4 regions of the Anaerobacillus sp. MEB173 genome follow, and region 3 is predicted to be linked to each of the others. Evidence: riboswitches for the same ligand, from Rfam matches in the RefSeq annotation. Region 3 holds a riboswitch; each other region holds the start of a gene.
The links. A riboswitch is a leader RNA that binds a small molecule or an ion and turns the genes downstream of it on or off. The one in region 3 is predicted to bind S-adenosylmethionine.
Positions count from the first base shown of each region.

Region 1 (5,977 bases), on a different contig from region 3:
TTACAGCCACTGCTTCGAAGATTTCCTCCTCAGTACATCCTTGGTCAATACAGCCTTTTGTATGATAGATGATGCAATATTCATCTTGTGAATACAAACTGATGCCTAAGGCAATCAGCTGTTTTTCTTTTTGTGAAAGCTTTCCTTTCTCAAAGCAAGCTTCTGTAAAAGCGTTATATTTTTGGGCAATTTTCGGCATCTTTTGGGTGAAGTGACCTAACCCTTCTTTATACTCCTGAATCGCCATTTCAATTGTGTTCATATCTTGGTTCATATTTTGCATTTCCATGTTTACTCGCTCCTTTTTAGGTAATCAAGTATAGTATGACAATAAAAAACGTAAATATGAGGTTTAACAAAAAAAGGCCTGTCCACGGCACGCTAACGTACCAATGAACAGACCAATAATATTACTGAGTGATAGGAATTACGGCACCATTGTATGTTTCATTAATGAAGTTTCGAATTTCTTCAGAGCGTAAAACTTCAACTAATGCAAGAACTTCTGGACGAGTCTCGTCTTCAGAACGAACAACGATTAAGTTTGGTTGTAAAACATCTTCACCTTCAAATGCAATACCGTATTGTTCAATATCAACTCCACCTTCTAGGGCATAGTTAGTATTGATAACAACTGCATCTCCTTCTCCACTTTCAAAGGCTGGAGCAAGCATTTTTGCTTCAACAAGTGTAGAGAAATCTAGATTTTTAGGATTTGATACGATGTCTTCACGAGTTGCTAATTGTCCTTCTTCAACATCTAGTTCGATCACGCCTGCACGCTCAAAGATTGGAAGAATACGACCATGGTCGCTAAATGAATCACTCATAATAATTTTCGCTCCATCAGGAAGCTCATCTAAACTACTATATTCTTTTGAATAAACGCCGATTGGCTCAGCATGAATTGCACCAATACTAACAAAGTCATAACCAAATTCTTCGATTTGCATCGCTAGATAGCCAGGAGTTTGGAAGTAGTTTGCATCTAATTCTCCATCTCTTAATGTTTGGTTAGGTAAAATATAATCTTGGAAAGTTATAATTTCAAGGTCAATTCCTTGTTCTGCAAGTAGTGGTTTCGCTGCTTCTAAAACCTCTGTATGAGGAACAGCTGATGCCCCAACCACTAGTTTCGTTCTTTCTTCTTGTACTGCATCCTCTTGTCCTTCTTCTGCTGGTTGCTCACTTTCTCCACCACCGCAAGCTACTAGTGAAAGAGATAAAGCAGCAGCTCCGATTAAACTTAAAAACTTCTTCATCTTATTGCCCCCTTACGTATTATCTTTTATCTGTTTTATATGTGAGAAAATCACCGATCCATTGAATAATAAAGACAATGACCAGGATCGCGATTGTTGCCACCAAAGTTACCTCAGTTCTATTACGTTGGAATCCTTCTAAATATGCAAAATGACCAAGTCCACCTGCTCCGATAACACCGGCCATCGCCGTATAACTTACTAAAGCAATCGCTGTAACTGTAATACCGGAAATAAGTGCCGGTAATGATTCTGGAATTAATACTTTATAAATGATTTGCCAATTCGTTGCCCCCATTGATTGTGAAGCTTCGATAACTCCTTTATCTATTTCCCTTAGAGCTATTTCCACCATACGGGCATAAAAAGGCGCGGCACCAATAATTAAAGCTGGAAGTGCAGCATTGGCCCCTAACATAGAACCTACGATTACTCGAGTAAATGGAATGAGTAAAACAATGAGTATAATAAATGGAACGGATCTAAATACATTAACAATCCCACTAAATATAGCATTAATCGGCCGGTTTTCCCATAGATTCCCTTTGCTAGTTAAATATAGGACTAATCCTAAGATCAAACCGAGAATAAAAGTGGCTGCAACAGAGATTGATGTCATATAAATAGTTTCAATAGTAGCATCCCACAATTTGTCCCATTTAACATTCTCAAACCAGTTATTTAGCATAATCGATCACCTCCACTTCAACTTGCTGATTGCGAATGAAGGCAATTCCTCGTTCTATTTCACTTTCATCACCATTAATGCGTACAAACAAAGTTCCATAAGAGCCATCTTGGGTTTTTGATATTTTCCCTTGTAAAATATTAATCTCAAGATCAAAATTACGAATTAGTTGAGTGATTACTGGTTTTTCTGCCTCGTCACCAACAAAGGTCAATTGAATCACCTTTCCAGTTGGATCTTCAGCTAATAAATGTTCAATAGTTTCTATTGTTTCTTCTGGCTCTGTTACTTGCTTTAAAAATTCTTTTGTCATATTTTCTTGAGGTTTACGGAAAACGTGTAATACAGGCCCTTGCTCAACAATTTTTCCATTCTCCATCACCGCTACACGATGACAAATTTTTCGAATAACATGCATCTCATGAGTAATAAGAACAATCGTCAGTCCTAGCTTTTGATTAATATCAACAAGTAACTCTAGGATCGAATCCGTTGTTTTCGGATCTAGCGCTGATGTTGCTTCATCACATAATAATACCTTAGGGTTATTCGCTAATGCTCTGGCGATGCCAACACGTTGCTTTTGTCCCCCACTAAGTTGTGATGGATACGATTCGCCTCGTCCTTCAAGACCAACCAACTTAATCAGCTCATCGACACGTTTTTTTTGTTCTTCTTTTTTCACACCCGCAATTTCAAGTGGGAAGGCAATGTTTTCTCTTACGGTTCTTGACCAAAGCAGGTTGAAGTGTTGGAAGATCATACTAATTTCCTGTCTCGCCATTCGAAGCTCTTTTCCGCTTAATGACGATAGCGTCTTTCCGGCAACCGTAATCGTTCCTTGCGTCGGTTTCTCAAGCATATTGAGCATTCGAATTAACGTACTTTTTCCTGCACCACTATAACCGATAATTCCAAAAATTTCACCTTTATCTATTGTTAAATCAACATTATCAACAGCTGTAACTTGTCCGTCTTTTGTTGAAAAGATTTTTCTAATTCCTTCTAAAGAAATCATAATGAGCATCACCTCCATATTAAACTCATTATCCATATCATAATACTATACTTTAACTCCATATACAGTCAAAGTTTTAACAAAATGTGCTCAAAAAAACCTTTCCGTCAATATTGAGCAGAAAGGTTTAGTATCAGGTTCCTTTCTCTCATCTTACAAAGCGTAATTGCCCTGCAGGAATTGGCACCTTTTTAAACTAAAAAACTAGTTTAAAGGTTGCCGGGTTTCATCGGGCCAGTCCCTCCACCTCTCTTGATAAGAGTATAAAGTTATTTATTATTTTATTAAAACAATATTGCATGAACGTATCATAGCATGCACCGAAACAAGGTGTCAATTTGTTTTTAAAAATGTTCACTTTTAAAATTTGGAAGTTAATCAAACGTTTAATTAATTTGCTAACACCAGCCAAGATCACAGTCTTCTGTGTCCTGGTTATTTATTTTTTCCACATCTTGATTCAAGTAGATCTTATTATTCTCTAATTGAAATTCCTCTGACAATTCATATTTCGCCAATCCACTCGATAAATTGATTTCTCCAATTTCATCTTCATTATAATACAAAACAATGTTACCATTGCACAGCTTTCCTTGTATACGGTCAGTTACATCTAATTTTTCCATCATTAACCCTCCTCAACACCTATTTCGATTTACATCTACTACTTATCTTTCCCGGTTTGTTTGTTGTTAGTGAACCAATAAGTGGATGGAGTTTGAATTGGCGGTTCGTGGTTGGTGGTCTGGAGTTTATTAATTTGGAGGACACGACAGACTTTATTTTGCTAAATGTGTGCTTTTTTCAAAGTATACGGCCATAAGAGACCCTATTTGCTCAATTTATTGAGTTAATGAGGAAATTTTAAGCCTTTAAGGTCTCTGGTGACCGCCAAATCTTCAAAGCAGGCTATTTTTCCACAAATAAAGGTACTGGTGGCCGTAAAAAAAAGCACAGCAGTTCTCGTCATGAAAACCGCTGTGTTTTATGTAGATTTTACTCTTCACTTACCATTTTCTCATATGCTTCAGCAGACATTAGCTTGTCAATTTCAGATGTGTCAGATGGTTCTATGACGATCATCCATGCTTTTTCATATGGAGATTCATTTACAAATTCAGGTGAATCTTCAAGATCTTCGTTGATTTCAACTACCTTGCCACTAATTGGAGCATATAATTCAGAAACAGTCTTCACTGATTCAACACTGCCAAATGGCGCGTCCGCTTCAATTTCGTCACCTACTTCTGGCAATTCAACAAAAACGATATCTCCAAGTTCAGATTGAGCAAAATCACTAATCCCAATACGAACTTTATCACCTTCAACCTTTACCCACTCGTGTTCTTTAGAATACTTTAATTCCTTTGGTAAATTCATTACTTTCCCTCCAACATTTTTATTCAATACCATAATTGTGTATACTGCAACACCACTATATTATCGAAAAATAGAGGAGGAAACAACTTATAAAAGTTTAGAGTTTATAGTTTAGAGTGTAGAGTTGGTTTTAGCGCCTCAAGAAGCATCAAGAAGCTTCAAGAAACTGCCCATCAAATAACTCTAAACTCTACACTCTCAACTCTAAACTAAATTAGCTTTTCCACGCTTCTTCCAGCGTTTCTTCTTTAAATCCAATGGTTACTTTGTTTCCGTCGGTGATGATTGGGCGTTTAATTAGCATACCGTCTGATGCCAGGATGTCCAAAAGCTCATCTTTTGATGCTGAATTTACTTTGTCTTTTAGTCCAAGCTCACGATACTTTTTTCCGCTTGTATTAAAGAATTTCTTTAATTCAACTTCACTAGCCTCATGCAAATCTGCTAATGTTTCCCTTGATGGCGGATGATCTACAATATGTATTGCTTCAAATGGAATGTTATTTTCCTCAAGCCAAACCTTGGCTTTACGACACGATCCTCACTTTGGGTACCAATATAATGTTAATGCCATAATTCTCAACCCCTTAAATATAATTATGTTCGCCTTAGGTGGCTAAGGCGAACGACAAAATTTTCCCTTATTACTCTTTTCGGTGAGAATTAATTTTTTCCTCCATGTTTTTCATGGGTAAATTGATTTTCCAGCTCTTCTGTCTCCCATGATTCCTGGATTCCATTTTCAACAGGCATCGCATCCGTAAGTTCTCTCGAAAACTCTTCAACACCTGTTAAATCACCATCATAAATCACTTCATTCTCTCGTCTCCTCAACGCAAATACCCCCCACTATTTTCTGAGCAAAGTTATACAAGCTCAACAATATTATGTGAGATAAAAATAAATTTATGAAAAGGAAGAACTTTTTAGTTTAGAGTTTAGAATGTAGAGTTTAGAGTTAAAGGAATAAAGCCCATATTGACTCATTTTGGAGTCTTTAAAAAAATAAAAAAGCTAAGACCACCTCTCCAGCAGCCCCAGCCTTCAATCACTCTCAACTTTTAACTTTTAACTTTTAACTTTCAACTCTAAACTCTACACTCTCAACTCTCTAAACAACATATTTCTCCTCTTCGATCAGTGTTGCTGCGATTTCTCTTTTCTTGGTGATGACATTGATTTGGGTGTGACGGGTTAGTTTGCGGAGGATGGATAGCATTGTGCGTAATGTGTCCCCTTCCTCAATGGCTGTAAGACTTTCTTTGGCGGCGGCCTCGATGTTGTTGAACGCTTCCTGGCAGTACACTTGTGTATAAAGGAGCTTTTGTTTGTTTTTTTCTAAACCTGTTGTCTGAATAGCCTTTTCCGTTCGTAGCAGTACGGATTCCATCGCGAACGTTTCATTTACGATATCTGCAATATTAGCGAGAAGTTCTTGTTCTTTTTCAAAAGCTTTGCCATACTTCTGTACGGCCAGGCCTGCGATAAATAAAAAGATCTTTTTTGCCATCGAAACTAAATACTTTTCTTGTTCCAAAGGCTCATCACCTACCTCTTGCGGCATGAGCATCATAAGCTCTCCTTGGAGCGCTGTTGCTTTTTCAAGAAGCGGCAGTTCACCTTTTAATG
Region 1 is NZ_JBJMAU010000006.1:151,098-157,074, reverse strand. It holds gene ACJ2A9_RS14190 (carboxymuconolactone decarboxylase family protein) at 1-289, opposite strand, end outside; gene ACJ2A9_RS14185 (MetQ/NlpA family ABC transporter substrate-binding protein) at 411-1,262, opposite strand; gene ACJ2A9_RS14180 (methionine ABC transporter permease) at 1,282-1,950, opposite strand; gene ACJ2A9_RS14175 (methionine ABC transporter ATP-binding protein) at 1,940-2,968, opposite strand; SAM riboswitch class I at 3,114-3,230, opposite strand; gene ACJ2A9_RS14170 (DUF2553 family protein) at 3,367-3,594, opposite strand; gene gcvH (glycine cleavage system protein GcvH) at 3,965-4,348, opposite strand; gene ACJ2A9_RS14160 (arsenate reductase family protein) at 4,563-4,922, opposite strand; gene ACJ2A9_RS14155 (hypothetical protein) at 5,012-5,182, opposite strand; gene ACJ2A9_RS14150 (acyl-CoA dehydrogenase family protein) at 5,460-5,977, opposite strand, start outside.
Region 1: linked by a shared signal. The riboswitch ahead of ACJ2A9_RS14175 (methionine ABC transporter ATP-binding protein) and the one ahead of ACJ2A9_RS10360 (methionine biosynthesis PLP-dependent protein) in region 3 are both predicted to bind S-adenosylmethionine.

Region 2 (5,977 bases), on a different contig from region 3:
ACCATAGCTTTTCTCAGAGAATTCATTTCTAGTACGATTATTGTACAGTACCTTCATATCAAATCCTAAGCTGGCTCTTTTAGCAATTGCAGAACCAATCCGTCCCATGCCGATGATTCCTAATACTTTATGGTGAACATCAACACCATAACGACTTTCATCAATTTTGTTATTCCATTCATTGTTTTTTACAAACTGGTCTAATTCAGGGATTCTTTTTGCTGTTGCAAGTAATAACCCGAAGATTGTATCTGCAGTTGTATCTGTTAATACATCTGGGGTATTTGTAGCCATGATCTTTCTGCGACTCAGTTCAGTTAGGTCAAAATTATTGTAACCAGCGGAAGTATTACTAACAATTTTTAATTGCGGAGCTTTATCCAAAAGATCATGATCAATGACTAAACTCGAACCTAATAGGCCTTTGGCATCTTTTAACTCCTCTATAAAACGCTGTTTTCCACGTAATAAATCCGGTGTTTCATCTTCAAAATAGGTTACTTGACAATAGTTTTCAATATATCTTTTAGTTTCTTCAGAGATTTTTTTATAGACGATCACTTTAGGTTTCAATTTCGTTTATACCCCCTTTAAATCTACTTGCTATGAGATAGTAGCCTTCCTCCGTATAAAATATAAATCGCAGATCCTGGTCAGTTCTCTCATAACAATAAACGAAAATGATACATTCGTCGATCACTTCTAAATTTCTTTTTGCTTTTTCTTTATTTGTTCTCTGGATTAATTACGGAGGATAATGAAAATTAAATAGGCAATATAGACTACGGCGAGAATCATTCCCTCTGTTTTTCCAACTCGATATTGCGTTCTTGAAAAAACTAACAACAAAATTGTGATCATAATCATCAGCATCACATCAATAAAAACCTTACCGTCAACAATTAACGGGGAAATGACTGAGGCTGTACCGAGCACAAATAATATATTAAAAATATTACTTCCTACAATATTTCCTAATGCAATTTCACTTTGCTTTTTTACCGCTGCTGTCACAGATGTAACTAATTCAGGTAGGGAAGTACCAATGGCAACAATCGTTAATCCCACCAACGTTTCATTCAATCCAAACGAATACGCAATTTCTGTACTACTCTTCACAACGAAATCCCCACCAAAGATAATGGCTGCAAGCCCTATAATTGTATAAAAGATACTCTTGCCCCATGTACCCTTTTTCGTTATTTCGTCTGCCGAGGACTGATTACGGTCATTTCTGGCTACCTCAAAGATGTAATACATAAATATGGAGAAGAACAATAAGAAAATGATCCCGTCACTTCGGGTAATTAAATTCTCATCCATCGACTGTAACGATATATCTGAAATAAGGACTAACAAAGTAAAGCTCGCTAACAAGGTAAAAGGGATTTCTTTTCGAATGGTTTCACTTTCTACCTTCAAAGGATTTAAAAATGCTGTAATTCCAATAACGAGAGTGATATTAAAAATATTACTCCCAATGACATTCCCTAATGAAACACCTGAACTGCCTTCTACTGCCGCTATGATACTCACTGTTGCTTCAGGAGAACTTGTTCCAAATGCAACAATGGTTAGTCCAACTAATAGCGGAGGAATCCGCAGTAAACCGGCAATACTTGATGCGCCATCAACAAATAAATCCGCTCCTTTAATTAATAATGCGAATCCGACAATCAAAAGGACATAGGCCATTTTCTAACGCTCCGTTCTTTTTCCACTATTGTACTATTTATCGTATACTAAAGAACTACTTTCATTCACTAATTTTTAACAGGAAAATAAACAAATAAAACCCCCGAACCAAGGCAACTTGGTTTCGAGGGTTATTCTTCATAGTATTTATCGATTAACCATCCATTCTGGTTTCCCAAAGCCTTGGAAGTCACGGTCGATAATTTCTTCAAATTCAGGTGATTGAACTACTTCTTGAATATCTTTTGCGAATTGAGCATCCAGATCTGCAGTTTTTACGACAACACGGTTTCGGAAGTCATCTGGCATATCTTCTAATGCCAATGCTGACAGCAAGTCCATTTGAGCGGCTAATGCAAAGTTCCCTGGTACTGCTGCAACATCGACACCATCAACAGCACGTGGTAATTGTCCTGCTTCAATCGGCTGGAGCTTTAAGTTTTTCGGATTTTCTACAACATCTTTTTCTGATGCTGTTAGTTGATTAATTGTCCCATCAACTGTAATTAAACCTAAACCTTCAAGTAACATTAATGTTCTAGCTAAGTTTGTAGGATCATTTGGAAGTGCTAACTCACTGCCTTCTTCAATCTCATCAATACTATTAAACTTGTTAGAATAGATCCCCATTGGAGCCGTTGGAACAACGACTAATTCCGATAACTCTAAACCATGTTCAGCGGCAAAGTTCTCCATGTAAATCTTATGCTGAAATAAGTTTGCATCAAGTGACCCATTTCCCAGAGCAATGTTCGGCTGTACATAATCACTAAATTCAACAACTTCAATTTCATATCCTTTTTCTTCTAATAAAGGCTTGATTGCGTTTGACACCATATCGGCATACGGACCAGATGTAGCCCCAATTTTTAATTGTTGTTTTTCTTCAGCAGGAGCAGATTTATCTCCGGCATCAGACGTTGTTTCTTCATTACCTCCACAAGCTGCTAGTATACTTGTAAGTAATAAGACTAATAATAGCGAAGTTAATTTCTTCATTTTCGTTTCCCCTTTGATGTGTTATTTTTTATCAACAAATCTTGCAATTCTATCACCAGAGAATTGTATAATTTGTACAATACAGATTAAGATAATAATTGTTGTAATCATTACCGTATCATCATAACGGTAATATCCAAAGCGAATGGCTAAATCGCCAATTCCGCCTCCTCCTACAATACCTGCCATCGCCGAATAACCAACTAAACTAATAGTTGTAATTGTTAAACCTTGAATAAGACCTGGACGCGCTTCCGGCAGAAGAACATCTTTAATGATCATCCATGGTGTTGCACCAACTGAAACGACAGCTTCAATTACCCCTTTATCAATTTCCCTTAATGATGATTCAACTAATCTTGCAAAAAAAGGCACTGCCGCTACAGATAAAGAGACCGAAGCTGCCTTTGGTCCAATTGTCGTCCCCGCGATTAATTGTGTCAGTGGGAGTAATGCTACTAGTAAAATAATAAACGGAATTGAGCGGATTAAGTTTACGAAAAAGCCAACAGTGCTCTTTATCGTAGGATTTTCTAAAAAGAGACCACGATCTGTTACAAATAGTAAAATTCCTAATGGTAATCCGAAAATTACCGCAACACTTAGAGCTATGGCTACCATGAGTACTGTTTCTAAAAAGGCTTTATTTAACTCTGGCAGTAGATTAACTAACGTTTCTAAGATCATGAGCGATCACCTCCAAACTTTCAGTACGATTGCGAATCGCTTCAATCGCTCTGTTAACCTCAGCTTGCTCACCAATTAGTTCCATAATAAAAATTCCAAGAGGTACTTCTTTGATATATTCAATCTTTCCATGGAGGATATTTCCACTAACTTCGAAATTTTTAAAAATATCAGAAATCACTGATTCCTCTGCGATCGTTCCTTTGAATTGAACTTTCACAATACTTCCTTTACGGTTATCAATTAAATGCTGTGGTAAATCAAATTGTAAAACGCTGTTAATAAAGTCCTTCGTCAAAGGTTGCTGCGGTGATGAAAATAAATCATAGACATTTCCTTCTTCAATGACTTTTCCATTTTCCATGACTGCAATACGATCACAAATCTCTTTGACTACTTCCATCTCATGAGTGATTAAAACGATCGTTAAGCCAAATTCACGATTTATCTTTTTTAATAAAGATAAAATGGACTTTGTTGTTGTTGGGTCAAGTGCTGACGTAGCCTCATCACAAAGCAATACTTGTGGATCATTAGCAAGTGCTCTTGCAATGCCCACCCGCTGCTTTTGACCACCGCTTAATTGCGACGGATAATGATCGCTTTTACTTGCAAGTCCAACCATGTCCAGCAATTCATCAACTCTACTTTTTATTTCATCTTTAGGTTTACCAGCCGCCTTTAAGGCAATTGCAATATTTTCAAAGACTGTTTTTGAACTAACTAAATAAAAGTGTTGAAATATCATGCCAATCTTTTGTCTCGCTTCTCTTAATGATTTTTTATTTAACTGTGTTAGTTCAAGCCCATCTATCTTTATTTGACCAGATGTAGGCTTTTCCAGTAAATTCAAGCAGCGTAATAGCGAGCTCTTTCCTGCACCACTGTAACCTACGATTCCAAATACCTCTCCTTTTTTTATTGATAAGGAGACATGATCAACACCTACCACTGTTCCTTTTTTTGTTCTATATTCCTTCACTAAATCCGTTACCTCTATCAAAAGGAACACCTCCTAAAAACTATTTGAATATAAAAAAATAAGAGTCTCTTTATCTGAAAAGAGGCTCAATCGTCACGTACAATTAATTAGCCTTATCTTTCAGAATAAAGTATTCTGCAGGAGTTAGCACCATCCCATCTCGTTGGAGGTTGCTGGACTTCATCGGGCCTGTCCCTCAGTCGCTCTTGATAAGTTATTCTATAAAATTATTATTATGATAATAAACCCAAGTACACACATTGTCAATATAGTTTTTTTTACACTAACGCAATAGAGAGCGCTTACATTATTGATATATCCGCGAATTATCAAATATTTTTTTATTTTCTAACCCTTCAACATTTCGCCAATTTATAACATTTTTACCGAGATTACTCTCCTGATACTAAATGATTAAGCTCCTCGATTGAGTCATGGATTGAAAGTAACTCAAAAAAAACAACCCTTTTTGTAGTAAAATGGTGAAAATACTCATTAGAGTTTCGCAACTGATTGGCTTCATATTTAAGATGATGGTCTAAATCATATACTAATACATAATGCCGCCCCGGGATTGTAAAAGAAGGATCATTCAGAATCGATTGAAATGATTGGATGACTTCCATAATTAATTTTTTTTCTGATTCAGAAAAATAACCTGGCTCAGCTACGTATTGCAAATTTCCTAAATGAAGCACAATTCTTTGCATAATTGCATTCTTTTTCTTTAACAATAAAAAGTGACGATATTCACTTAATTTTACTTTATGATACTTCCATTCTCTCTCCTGAAATGAAATGATCTCACCTACCTTTTCTGTTCCCTGTCTTAACGCTAAGTACTTGGAAGTAGGTACAGGGGCAGTAGCTTGCTTTATATGTAAAATACCATTCATTGTCTCAGCTAACACTTCCCCGGCTATACGGAAATTTGGATAAAGCTTTTCTTTGATTAGCGGCGTAAATTTAGGTGGTAAAATAAAAAAATTTATCAATGATGAAACTGTTAGACCGATCGTAGTTGTTCCTAGTCTCGATAAAAACGTTAATAAGTAGTCCCCTTCAATATCTGGTACCATGACAACAGCTGTCAATGTTGCTACAAGAATCCCATCGTGAAGCTTAAGCTTCTGACAAAAGAAAATTGTCAAAAACGCAGCTAACGTATAAGAAAGGACTGATTCTCCTAACCATGAAACGAGAATAACGGCCCATGCCGCACCAATTGCTGACGCCGGAAAACGGACAAATCCCTTTTTTATCGAAGCAGATGCTGTCGGTTCAATCGTTACTATCGCTGCAATAATGGCAAACTCTGCCGGCAGATTAAGCGACAAACAAATTAAGGCTGTTAATAACACGGAAATGCCTGTTTTTATAATTCTGCGACCTATTAATCCCTTCACATTCTCACCTAATTTCAAATCCTAGTATACTTAATGGTTATTTCTATTATACAGACTTTTCCGTCAATTGTAACATTTGTGCTTCTCATCGTTAATAGGTCTACTTCATCTTCTATAAATGATATTTTTTGAATTTCAGATAAAAAAATTCCGCTTTTAACATATCAGTTAAGAGCGGAATTTATACTTCCCCTTACATTTTATCCAT
Region 2 is NZ_JBJMAU010000002.1:577,528-583,504, forward strand. It holds gene ACJ2A9_RS07410 (2-hydroxyacid dehydrogenase) at 1-573, opposite strand, end outside; gene ACJ2A9_RS07415 (calcium/sodium antiporter) at 742-1,695, opposite strand; gene ACJ2A9_RS07420 (MetQ/NlpA family ABC transporter substrate-binding protein) at 1,843-2,694, opposite strand; gene ACJ2A9_RS07425 (methionine ABC transporter permease) at 2,716-3,381, opposite strand; gene ACJ2A9_RS07430 (methionine ABC transporter ATP-binding protein) at 3,359-4,384, opposite strand; SAM riboswitch class I at 4,474-4,579, opposite strand; gene ACJ2A9_RS07435 (FUSC family protein) at 4,756-5,769, opposite strand; gene bioA (adenosylmethionine--8-amino-7-oxononanoate transaminase) at 5,963-5,977, opposite strand, start outside.
Region 2: linked by a shared signal. The riboswitch ahead of ACJ2A9_RS07430 (methionine ABC transporter ATP-binding protein) and the one ahead of ACJ2A9_RS10360 (methionine biosynthesis PLP-dependent protein) in region 3 are both predicted to bind S-adenosylmethionine.

Region 3 (5,977 bases):
AATTTTGCAAATGCCTGATCAAAATCTGCAATTAAATCGTCAACCTTTTCTAAACCGACTGAAATACGTAATAATCCATCACTGATGCCTCTTTTTTCACGCTCATCTTTCGGCATTGAACCGTGTGACATTGTAGCCGGATACGAAAGAATGGATTCAACTGCACCAAGACTAACAGCAAAAACAGGAATTTTTACATATTCTACAAACCTCTTAACAGCTTCATAGTCTTCTAATTCAAATGAAAATACCGCTCCATGCCCGGTTGCCTGCTCTGCTTGAAGCTGATAGCCCGGATGAGTTGGAAGCCCGGAATAATAGACATTCTTTACTTCAGGTACTTCATTTAGCCATTTTGCAAGAACGTCAGCAGCCTTGGATGAGTGCTCCATACGTATGTGTAATGTCTTTAACCCGCGCAGAACAATCCAAGCATCTTGAACACCTAACACTGCCCCAAACGAGTTCTGTAAAAACTTAAACTGACTGGCTAATTCATCATCATTGACTACAGCCAAACCAGCAATTACATCACTATGGCCACCAATGAACTTCGTAGCACTATGAAGGACAACGTCTGCCCCAAGCTCTAATGGACGTTGTAAGGCAGGTGTCATAAATGTATTATCAACAAATGTTAAGCAATTGTGTTGTTTGGCTAACTTCGAAATTGCTTGAATATTGGTAATCTTTAATGTAGGATTTGACGGTGTTTCCACATAAAGAACTTTTGTATTTTCTTGAATATTAGCCGCGACTTCTTCAAGGTTAGTCATATCAACAAATGTATGTTCAATTCCGAGTCTAGTTAGAACTTGGGTTACAAAACGGAATGTTCCGCCGTATACATCCTTCGTTAAAACGACGTGATCACCTTGTGATAGAATCATAAATGAAAGAGAAATAGCCGCCATTCCTGAAGAATAAGCAAAACCGTGGCTGCCTCCTTCAAGACTGGCAATCGTCTCCTCAAGAGCTTCCCTCGTAGGGTTACCAGAACGCCCGTAATCATATGGTCCAAATTCTTCAACACTTTTCTGATGAAACGTTGATGCATGCTGAATCGGTACACTAACTGCTCCGGTTAGTTCATCGTATTTATGATTGTTATGCAATAATCTCGTTTGAAAACTGTAAGTTTCGTTACTCATTCTCTCCACCCGCTTCCTTTGCTTTCGCAAATGCTTGATTTAAATCTGCTATTAAATCCTCATAATGCTCAATTCCTACTGAAAAACGGAGAAGTCGATTACATACCCCGTATGACATCCTAACTTCCTCAGGAATATCCATGTGAGTCTGCGTAGCGGGATACGTTAGTAAACTTTCAACTCCACCTAAACTTTCAGCAAAAGAAATAAGTTGCAAGTTTTGTAAAAATGGATTGACCCAATTCTCATTTTTCACTCTAAAGGAAATCATCCCGCCTCGACCTGCATAAAGAACATCTGTAATGCAATCATGCTCAGACAAGTAGTCAACAATCTTTTTTGCATTCTTTTCGTGCTGTTCCATTCGAAGAGCTAATGTCTTCATCCCTCTAATGACAAGCCAACAATCAAAAGGTGCTAACGTCGCTCCAATTCCATTGTGGTAAAAGAAGATCTTCTCACAAAGTTCTTCCCCTTTTGCAACGATAAGACCAGCTAGAACATCATTGTGACCAGCTAAATATTTTGTTGCACTATGAATCACAATATCCGCTCCATCCAGGATTGGCTTTTGGATATACGGGGTATAAAACGTATTGTCCACAATGAGTAATAGACCATGTTTCTTAGCGACTTTACTTACTGCCGCAATGTCTGTAGATTGCATTAATGGATTTGTTGGGGTTTCAATAAAAATTGCTTTCGTCTTTTCGTTAATTAAGGTTTCAAACTCTTCTATGTCTCTACTGTCACCATACGTAAACGATAGTCCCCATCGTGTCCACCCCTGTTCAAACAAGCGGTATGTACCGCCATAAAGATCTTGGGATGTTAAAATTTCGTCTCCCTGTTCAAATAATGATAGAACGGTTTGAATTGCAGCCATCCCTGAACTGCAGGCAAAACCTCTATCCCCTTCTTCCAATTTGGCAATTGCCTGCTCTAATATCTCACGAGTTGGATTACCTGTTCGCTGATAATCATATCCCGTTGATTGACCTATCCCTTCATGCCGGTATGCAGTAGAAAAATAAACAGGAGGATTAATTGTACCTGTTCTTGTTTCACTTCGATTGCCGATTTGCGCTAATGTCGTTTGTACATTCTCTTTACTCATTTATGCTCTCCTCCTATGTAGTTCCTCGTATGTTATAAACGAAAATTATAATAGAAAAGCCTTCTTCTAAAAAATAAGAAGAAGGCGTACTTTGTTACGTCACTCCTCTTATCTTTCAAGTTGCTTCAGCAACTTGGTGGAATTAGCACCTGACCAATATAAAAATTGGCTGGTTGCTGAGATATCATAGGGCCATTCCCTCCATCTCTCTTGATAAGAATAATTTTAAATTCTGAATATTAATATGTTGTAATTAAATTACACTAAATTTTGAATTAATGCAATAGTATTTACATCATTTTTCTAAGTTTTTATCATGAAAACGCTTTAATATACGAAAGCGAAACGGCTTATACTTTATTCAGGTGAAACATCAATTTCCAGTTTCTCCTCGTTGCCACAAACACATCGTTTAAATCCCGTGTCATACCCACCCTCTTTGTTAGGTCGCCCTCTCAATATAAACTTTTCTCCACATTCATTACAACGAATGACTACTCGATAACGCTCCGCGGCCATAAAACACATCTCCCCTTCATATTAGTACGTATTAACATAATGACCAAAGTCGGATGAATTTATAATTAAAAATCAAGTTTAGAGTTTCGAATGTAGAGTTTAGAGTTATTTTCATGCTATTTCAAAGACGCTTCTTAAGTAAACTTCGTTGAATTAACTTTCAATATTCTAAACTCTAAACTCTTCACTCTAAACTCTCCACTCTATTTGCTGCTTTCACTTTTTTCAGTGCGAGCCACCAGAGGAATACCATAAACGGTATCATTATATAAATCCAATTCGTATGAAACGATAACAGAATATAGTCATATGTGCCATGGAAAAGCCAAGGAATAAATAAGGATAAGCCAATCCAAAATCCTTTCCGGTGTCCTTTTTGATCAAACTTTGCTTTTCCTAAATAATAACCCATCAGCACACCGAACAGAGCATGACTTGAGACTGGTAATAAAGCACGTCCTAACGCTTGTTCAAGTCCATAGGCAACTAAGTAAAAAATATTTTCTATACTTGCAAACCCTAAAGAAATCGCCACACTGTATACTATCCCATCATAATGCTGACTAAATTTCACATGCTTATATACAGTATAGTATAGGATAAACCATTTAAAAAACTCCTCAAAAAACCCAGCAATAATAAAAGCCTGAGCTAATGAAGATGTTAAGAGACCCTCTTCTTGAAAAGCATATTGAATAACCATGATCGGAAATACTAATAGTGACCCTATAATAAAACTGCGTATCACCATACCAATAGGCTCTGATTCAAATTGGTCTTTCAAATAAAAATAGCAGAGTAATGCAACTCCAGGTGCAACCCCAGCGGAAATAACAGCAAACATGAGTAAACGTTCCCCTTAGCTTTCATTGAATTTATTGATTGTCGTATGTAGAAAATTATGGTATGAATAATGAAATAAAAACATCATCTATGCTAATGGTATCATGTAATTTTTATTATGAAAATGTACAACTGTTACGAACTATCTATGAATTACCAAATCATTGGAGGTCTATTATGAAAAAAATTTTAGTCATTCATACTGGCGGGACGATTGCGATGAGTGAAGATGAGGAAACTGGTGCTGTAAAACCGGGCGAAAAAAATCCTTTGCATATAACTGTACAATCATTAGCTAACTTTGCCTATATTACGGAAGAGGATTTTCTTAATTTACCCTCTCCGCATATGACACCTGATCACATGTTTAAATTAATGATACGTATCACCAAACGAATTGATACTGAGCATTTCGATGGAGTCGTTGTTACTCACGGGACCGATACATTAGAGGAGACAGCGTACTTACTTGATCTTCTGTTACCAACTGAAGTTCCTGTGATCGTGACTGGAGCAATGCGTTCAAGTAATGAATTAGGATCAGATGGTCCACATAACTTAATTACTGCCGTCAAAGTTGCAGCCCATGATGAAGCGAATGGTAAAGGGGTTCTTGTCGTCTTTAATGATGAAATACATACAGCTAAGAATGTAACAAAGACACATACAAGTAATGTCTCGACGTTTCAAAGTCCACAATACGGTCCAATTGGGATCGTGACAAAACGCGGTGTCTTTTTCCATCACGTTCCAAAATCAAGGGACCGTTATACAATTAAGCAACTATCCAAAAAAGTGATCCTTTTAAAAGCCTATGCAGGTATGGACAAAGAACTACTTCAGGCTGTTAACCAATTGAATATTGATGGGTTAGTGATTGAAGCTCTTGGCCAAGGAAACTTACCTCCGGCTGTTGTCCCTGATTTAAAAAAACTGTTGGATAAAAAAATCTCTATCGTTCTCGTCTCCCGAAGTTTTAATGGCATTGTGCAAGATACTTATGGTTATGAAGGCGGGGGTAAACAATTAAAGGATATGGGGATTATTTTTTCAAATGGATTAAATGGACAAAAAGCAAGACTGAAACTGATGGTCACATTAGAACAAACAAACGAACAAGCCAAACTCCAAGAACTATTTCTAAAATAAGTTTAAAAACGGTGAAGTTTAAAGTTTAAATAAGAAAACACAGGTGTCAAACAGTTGCGATACCTGTGTTTCTTCCTTTAAGGGGGGTGGGTTAATTTTCTTATAATGTTTAATTAACTTTTAACTTTTAACCGAGTTTTCTTAACATGATTTCCTTTGCAATCAAATCTCCATGAAACCGGCCATTTTCAATAAAAATCTCATTTGCATTATTACCAGCTGCAATGACGCCAGCTATAAATATTCCTTGTATATTCGTTTCCATCGTTTTTTCATTAAATAATGGACGTCCTGTTTCCGCTTCAATTCCGACACCCATGTTTTTCAAAAAAATGTGATCTGGATGATACCCAATCATGGCAAAGACAAAATCAGCCTTTGCATAATGTTCTTGACCATCGTGCTTATAGAGGACAGTATCATCTGAAATTTCCTTCACATTTGCACGGAACACCATTTTTATTTTTTCATGATTGATTAATGAAACAAATTCCGGCAATATCCACGGTTTAATACTACTAGAAAATTCATTGCCACGATAAAGTACAGTTACACGTGCACCGACTTTCTCTAATTCAAGCGCTGCATCTACAGCCGAATTTTTTCCTCCAATTACAACAACATCCTGATCATAATACGGATGCGCTTCTTTAAAGTAATGAAATACATGTGCCTTATCTTCACCGGGAACATGCAATTGATTTGGATGATCATAATAACCTGTGGCGACAATGACAAATTGCGCATCGTATGTACAACGTTCCTTCTTTCGATTCCACGTCTCGACAACAAATCTATTCTCCGCTTTTTCAACCTTTACAACTTCTTCATATGTTTGAATACGGAGCTTTTCCCGTTTGGCAACTTCACGATAATATGTAAGTGCATCATTTCGCTTTGGTTTTCTTTCAACAGTTAAAAATGGAACCCCGCCAATCTCTAATTTTTCGCTTGTACTAAAAAATTGCTGGTGTGTTGGATAACGATGCAATGCATTGACGACATTTCCTTTTTCAATAATTAATGGTGTTATCCCATGGCTTTTAAGAGCAATCGCAGCCGCTAAACCACATGGACCTCCTCCAATAATAATTACCTCTTCCATTCCAATTCGCCTCCCTCTTTTATAGTAATCATCCCTTTTAAAAAAATCAAAGAAGATGGTGATTTACAACAAAAAAACAAGTGAAATCATTTT
Region 3 is NZ_JBJMAU010000004.1:108,562-114,538, forward strand. It holds gene metC (cystathionine beta-lyase) at 1-1,151, opposite strand, end outside; gene ACJ2A9_RS10360 (methionine biosynthesis PLP-dependent protein) at 1,144-2,268, opposite strand; SAM riboswitch class I at 2,374-2,488, opposite strand; gene ACJ2A9_RS10365 (hypothetical protein) at 2,626-2,787, opposite strand; gene prsW (glutamic-type intramembrane protease PrsW) at 2,972-3,631, opposite strand; gene ACJ2A9_RS10375 (asparaginase) at 3,808-4,779, shown strand; gene ACJ2A9_RS10380 (YpdA family putative bacillithiol disulfide reductase) at 4,907-5,884, opposite strand.

Region 4 (5,977 bases), on a different contig from region 3:
GTTCCGCGACTCCGGACTTTGACAAGCAGTAATATATTCAAAGGCATCACGCAGCTCTGAATGGATATATATCATTAAATCCTTGTTAGTTCCTGTCCAATATCCAAGTTCTCGGACCGAACCAGTAAGCAGTGTGGAACGGATGAAAGTAGAATATTGCTTTTTCTCATCATGAGATAGAACGTTCGCATCAAGAAGATCATCAATGAATGGATACGTGATTCCATATGCATAGCCAAGTCGAATTGCTGTTTCAAGCTTCTGTGTGCGTTTTTGTGAAGAAGTTCCCTCATCCATTTCTTCTAGTTCATGCATCAAGACACCGGCAATAATTTTGATAAGTTTTCGCTGGGCATCTTCGGCATCCATCCCTTCTGGAAGGCGAGAAGCAACAGTTTTTAATTTGCTCATGAGCCAAATCATCGTCGATTCAAGCCTTTCTTTTTGAGCAAATCGGTACAGCGAAGCAATGCTGTATGATTCGTTTTTTTCACTGGCTATTGCTGAAATAAGGTGATGCTTTAGTTTATTAACTGCCCGAGTAATCCTCTCCTGTGTAGCAGGTGTTCCCAAATCCTTTCCTAGATCACGCATAAAAATATAGGAGATACTCCGTTCCAAATACCGATCCAACTTCCCAGTGACATTCAACCATTTGATGTAACTGTAGTACGTTTTAGAGTCCTGTTTTTCATTTCGTCGTGACAACAATGAAAACAATGAACGACGGCGGATATGCTCTTTTTCCCATGATTTGAAATCGATTGTTAATGTTTCGATATAACTCTTGTCAATGACTTGAGCATAAAGCGCTTTGTAATATTTCGTTGCCTTCTCCTCAGCAAGCTTATAGTAAGCATCTTCGTTTTGTAGTAACTCCTCATTCATACAATTCAGTACCTTTCCTCATGGTCTCTTTTCTCTATTTGTATGCAAGTTGAATCATTCTAAGTCAAAAAGGATTAGCCATCACGGATCAATGCACAATAGGCAAAAACTCACCATGTTCCGTCCATGTCCCGCCTTCTGATAAGGAGGAAAGTCGCTGCATGATGACTTTAGTTTCTTGTTCATCAGCTTGCCAAACTGCACCTTGGTCAATAGTCATTGGGTACACTTTTGCCGACTGTGCACCTTCTTCATCAATTGCTACTTGCAAGACTGCACTTTGTCTGGCAGTCTCTACTGAACTTGTTGTAAAAATAAAATTACCTAAACTGTAGGCAATCAGCTTCCCATTATAATATTCAAGCCCTTGCAACACATGAGGATGAGCACCAATTACCAAATCGACGCCTAAGTCGATCAATGTATGAGCCATTTCCCTGTCAGACGTACGAGGATAGTCCGCTAACTCTTCACCCCAATGCATATAAACTATCGTTATGTCAGATGCATGAACTGCTTGTGAAGCAACATCATATACTCGCTCGACTTGATAACCACTTGCTAAACCAGGCTGATTCTCTCCGGCATACCAAGAAACTGCTGGTAACACTGAACTAAACCCTAGAAAAGAAATCGTCTTTCCTCTGACTGTCACTTGTTTTGCCCTGTATGCTTCAGCTTCGTTCATTCCACCACCTACATAGACAATCCCTTCCTCAGTAAGGTGATGTAATGTATCCGTAAATGCCTCAATTCCGTAATCCAAACTATGATTATTGGCGACAGTAACAAGATCAACTCCTGCCCATTTCATTCCTTTGATAAGGTTAGGATGACTTTGAAACGCATAACTTTTATTTGAAGCTACCCCTTTTTCACTTACAGCTGTTTCAAGGTTAACCATGGCAATGTCACTTTCCTCAAGATATGGTTTTGCCTGTTCCCACGAATATTGATAGCCATACTCTTCTATGTAAGGAGCGACTTTCCCGGCAGCCATCGTATCCCCTGCAAATGAGAATGTAATTGGTAGGGCGGGTTCCTGTTCACTTTCTGTTACAGGTACTGTATCCTGCTCTTTCCGATGATCTTGCTCAGCTGTTTTTTCTTCTTCGGTGCCGTTTGCTGGTGCTTCCACATCATATTCAGTCTCTTCCTCACTATGATTTGTACATGCTGTTATGATTGAAATAAGCACAATTGCAATTACGGTTAAATACCATTTCTTGTTCATAGTTCTCCCCCAAATTGATTAATAGACCAATTTCGACAAAACGATATTTCAAAAAGCGATAGAGTGTACTGATGATGAAATTCAGTTCTGTCATTTAAGATTTCTACTTTTCTGCTTGAATTTACCATATTGATAGATTAGTGTCCAATTGCCGGAAAAGCGCAGGTGCTGGAGCTGGACAATTAAAAAAAGGATACCTCAAAGTAAATCTCTCCTCGATTGTTACAAAACATAGATGCGGCAACATCTATATTTTCGAGGGGATTTTGCTTTGTTTCAAGGCATCCTATACTCTATCTATTATTAAATTCCGCAAGCTAGCGTTCCGTTTTTTTGGAAATACTTCTGATGATATTCTTCTGCTTGATAAAACTCTTTTGCTGGAGAAATTTCAGTCACGATTTTTTTACTGCTTTTCTGATTTAGCTTAGATTTTATCCTCGCTGCTACTTCTAGTTGTTGAAGGTTTTGAAAGAAAATAACAGAACGATATTGCGTTCCTACATCGATACCTTGACGGTTCATTGTAGTCGGATTGTGGCATTCAAAAAATTTTATGACTAGCTCTTCGTACGAAATTTTCCACGGATTGTACCAAATCTCGATAGCCTCAGCATGTCCTGTTGTCCCTGTTTTTACTTCCTCGTATGATGGACTCTCAACATGTCCGCCTGTATACCCTACTCTTGTTTCTTCCACTCCGCGAATCCCTTCAAAAAATGCTTCAACACCCCAAAAACAACCTGCTCCAAATACTGCTTTTTCCATTTATTCTCGCTCCTTTTTTTGAGCGATAAAGCTTCCTTCCATAAGAAAAACCTCTCTAAATAGTAGAGAGGTTATCGTATATGTATACGATCCTCTCATCTCCCAAGGTTACAAACCTTGCAGGAATTAGCACCGTTTAAATCAATCATTGATTTAATGGTTGCCGGGTTTCAAAGGGCCAGTCCCTCCACCACTCTGGATAAGAAGTCTATCGCTAGAATTTTTATTTGTTGTATTGAATTTTATATGATCCATTATTATTTTGCAAGTCTTTTTATATGTGCAAAACTTTTTTTATAAATAATTTCTACAATGTAAGCATTTACAACGACAAAACTTTCATGAACTAATATTCCTATTACACATTTTCAACCCCCACAATAAATACGTCATCCCCTATTTAAACCGCATTCTCAAAGGCTTTAATGGACATGTAGATCGACTTCCTCCCTAATTTATTATTAAAAGTGAGATGAGTAACATTATATTATCGACAATTTCCAAAAAATGAAGTCGAAAAAAAGGCATTGAATCATTGTACATAGTGAGTTAATATAAACATCGTTCAGTGATTGTTACTATTTTACAATCAGAAAAAAATTACGATGAAAACATTTTGAAAGGATGAGTATTGTTGTTAATTACAGAAGTGGTAGCACACAAAGGAACTGAGGAAGCGTTAAAAGAAAAGCAATTTATGGTCAAGGAAATTTTGGAGTCAGAAGAGCTTAGCCATGGTTTACAAAACCCTGATCTTATCATTCTCTATGAAAAGGTAGAATGGAGAAAAATTGTTTTTCTAAAAGAAACAAATGGTATTGTCGAAAATAAAGTGAAAACTGAAGAGTTTGTTAAAATTATTAAAAATGAAAAAAACTCCTCCTCATCAAAATGTCTTAAAGTATACTTATTAAGCGAAGAACAAACACTGAATTCGGTTATTAAGGAAATTCAACGTAATTATTAATTTTTTTACTCGTGCACCTAAGACAACAAACATCAATTGATACGATACTCAACGGGAATGTCTCACTAGTGACAGCTCTCCTCAAATACATCACTATGCTGTACGGCTGATATGGTGGTTTGAGGGACTGCACTAATAAGGCATTCCCTTCTTAGATACAATAACCTCCCTATTCTTCAAAAACTTCTAAATTATTTTAAAACTACCCACAAATTGTTCCCGAGCTTTATCCAATGATCAAGTTGGCATGTTGCTGCAAATTTATTGACATTGACCAACGGGTCAGATAGTATGTAGGAAATATTTTTCTACAGAGGAGTATAAATTTGTGTCGATTAGAGTCATGATTTTTCTTTTCATTTATTTTATTCTAAGCTTTTATGTTGCCTACAATGGCTGGGCATGGTTAAAAAAAGTCTATGGATTTCGCTATAAAAAAACATATTTTCTCGTCATGTTTTTTATTTCAATTTCATTTTTCCTTACGCGGATGATCGTCGTTCCTGGTCTTAGTTGGGTCGCATACGGTTGGCTTGTGATGTTTGCTTATGGACTTGTCCTTTTTCCTGTTATGAATTTGATTTACTTTTTGACGAAAAAAAGAGCGATAAAGTGGTTAGGATTTGGCGTTCTTTCCTTTTATTTGTTCGTTTTTATCTATGGTTCTTACAATATGTGGAACCCTGTTGTCGTGAGTTACGATATCGAAATCGAAAAAGAGACAGAGCTTGATGAGTTAAAAGTCCTGTTAATTTCTGATATTCATTTAAGCGAAACGATCGGCAACCGTTTTTTAAACAAGTTGATCAATCTCTCAAATGAAGTTGAACCAGATATCATCTTTTTAGCTGGTGATGTGATTGACAATAGTATCGAACCGTACTTGAAACATAATATGGGAGAAATTCTTTCTGGATTACATGCCCCGATGGGTGTATATGCCGTGTTAGGAAATCATGAGTATTATGGCGGTGATATTCCAATCTTCATGGACGAAATGAATGACATAAATGTAGATGTATTAGTTGATGAGGTAACGAGTGTAGAAGACCTTTTTTACATCGTTGGTCGAAAGGATTATTCGGTTCGTGACAGAGAGAACATTGCTGATCTCACCATAGATCTAAATCAGGACATGCCAGTCTTTTTAATCGATCATCAACCGAGACAATATGACGAAGTTGCCGCTGCCGGCGTGGACTTGATGGTCTCTGGGCATACGCACAAAGGTCAATTGTTTCCAGCAAATTTAATTACAAAATCAATGTATGAAAATCATCACGGGCACCTGCAGAAAGAGCAACTCCACACGATTGTTTCCTCAGGCTTTGGCATTTGGGGACCTCCATTTCGAATTGGAAGCAGGTCTGAGATTGTTGAAATCAATGTTCGTTTTGTACATTAAATAGCCCCTATCTCCAGAGTTGAATAGGGGTTAAGTAGAATAGCAAGACCAAAGTGGACATTTGGTACGCTATTTTATTAACATATGCCTGTTTTAAACGCTCGCGGACATGAGGTACTTTATTTCCTCTAAAACAGTGGATTTCTACTGATTTTTGGTTGAATAACGTACCTGATGTCCGCTTAATTTTAAAATAGAGCCTTTTTGGTAGAGATAAGGGCGCTCATGTCCGCTTAGAATCCTAACTCATCACCCACACACATCTAATCCAAGTTATCTCTGTTTACATCATCACGATCCCTCTAATAACTCACGTGTTTTCTCTAGTATCTCCTCATCTTTTAAGCGAAACTTAAATTCGACGCGTCTCGATGCTTGATTGCTATAGTTCCCTGCTTCATCTGTCCGCCCGTCGGTATAGGACTTGGCGTTTACTGTTAATTTCTCTTGTAAATGCTCTTGGATATGCTTATAAGGAAAGTCCGGACTAAGAATATATTCTGCTACACTAAAGGCCCGTTTCTGTGAAAGTTCAAGATTGTACAGATAGCTGCCAATGCGGTCAGCATGGCCTTCGATAATGATTTCAGAAATATAATCCTCATAACCGCTTTCAAGTAACACATTCAAATAGGCAGGGACAAACTCATCCAAAAACTGAAACGCCTCTGGCTTTAACACATCATCATTAAACTCAAACAAAATATCTGTATTA
Region 4 is NZ_JBJMAU010000001.1:132,868-138,844, reverse strand. It holds gene ACJ2A9_RS00645 (polyprenyl synthetase family protein) at 1-888, opposite strand, end outside; gene ACJ2A9_RS00640 (CapA family protein) at 977-2,122, opposite strand; gene msrA (peptide-methionine (S)-S-oxide reductase MsrA) at 2,426-2,890, opposite strand; SAM riboswitch class I at 2,983-3,096, opposite strand; gene ACJ2A9_RS00630 (hypothetical protein) at 3,525-3,857, shown strand; gene ACJ2A9_RS00625 (metallophosphoesterase) at 4,186-5,262, shown strand; gene ACJ2A9_RS00620 (OmpA family protein) at 5,554-5,977, opposite strand, start outside.
Region 4: linked by a shared signal. The riboswitch ahead of msrA (peptide-methionine (S)-S-oxide reductase MsrA) and the one ahead of ACJ2A9_RS10360 (methionine biosynthesis PLP-dependent protein) in region 3 are both predicted to bind S-adenosylmethionine.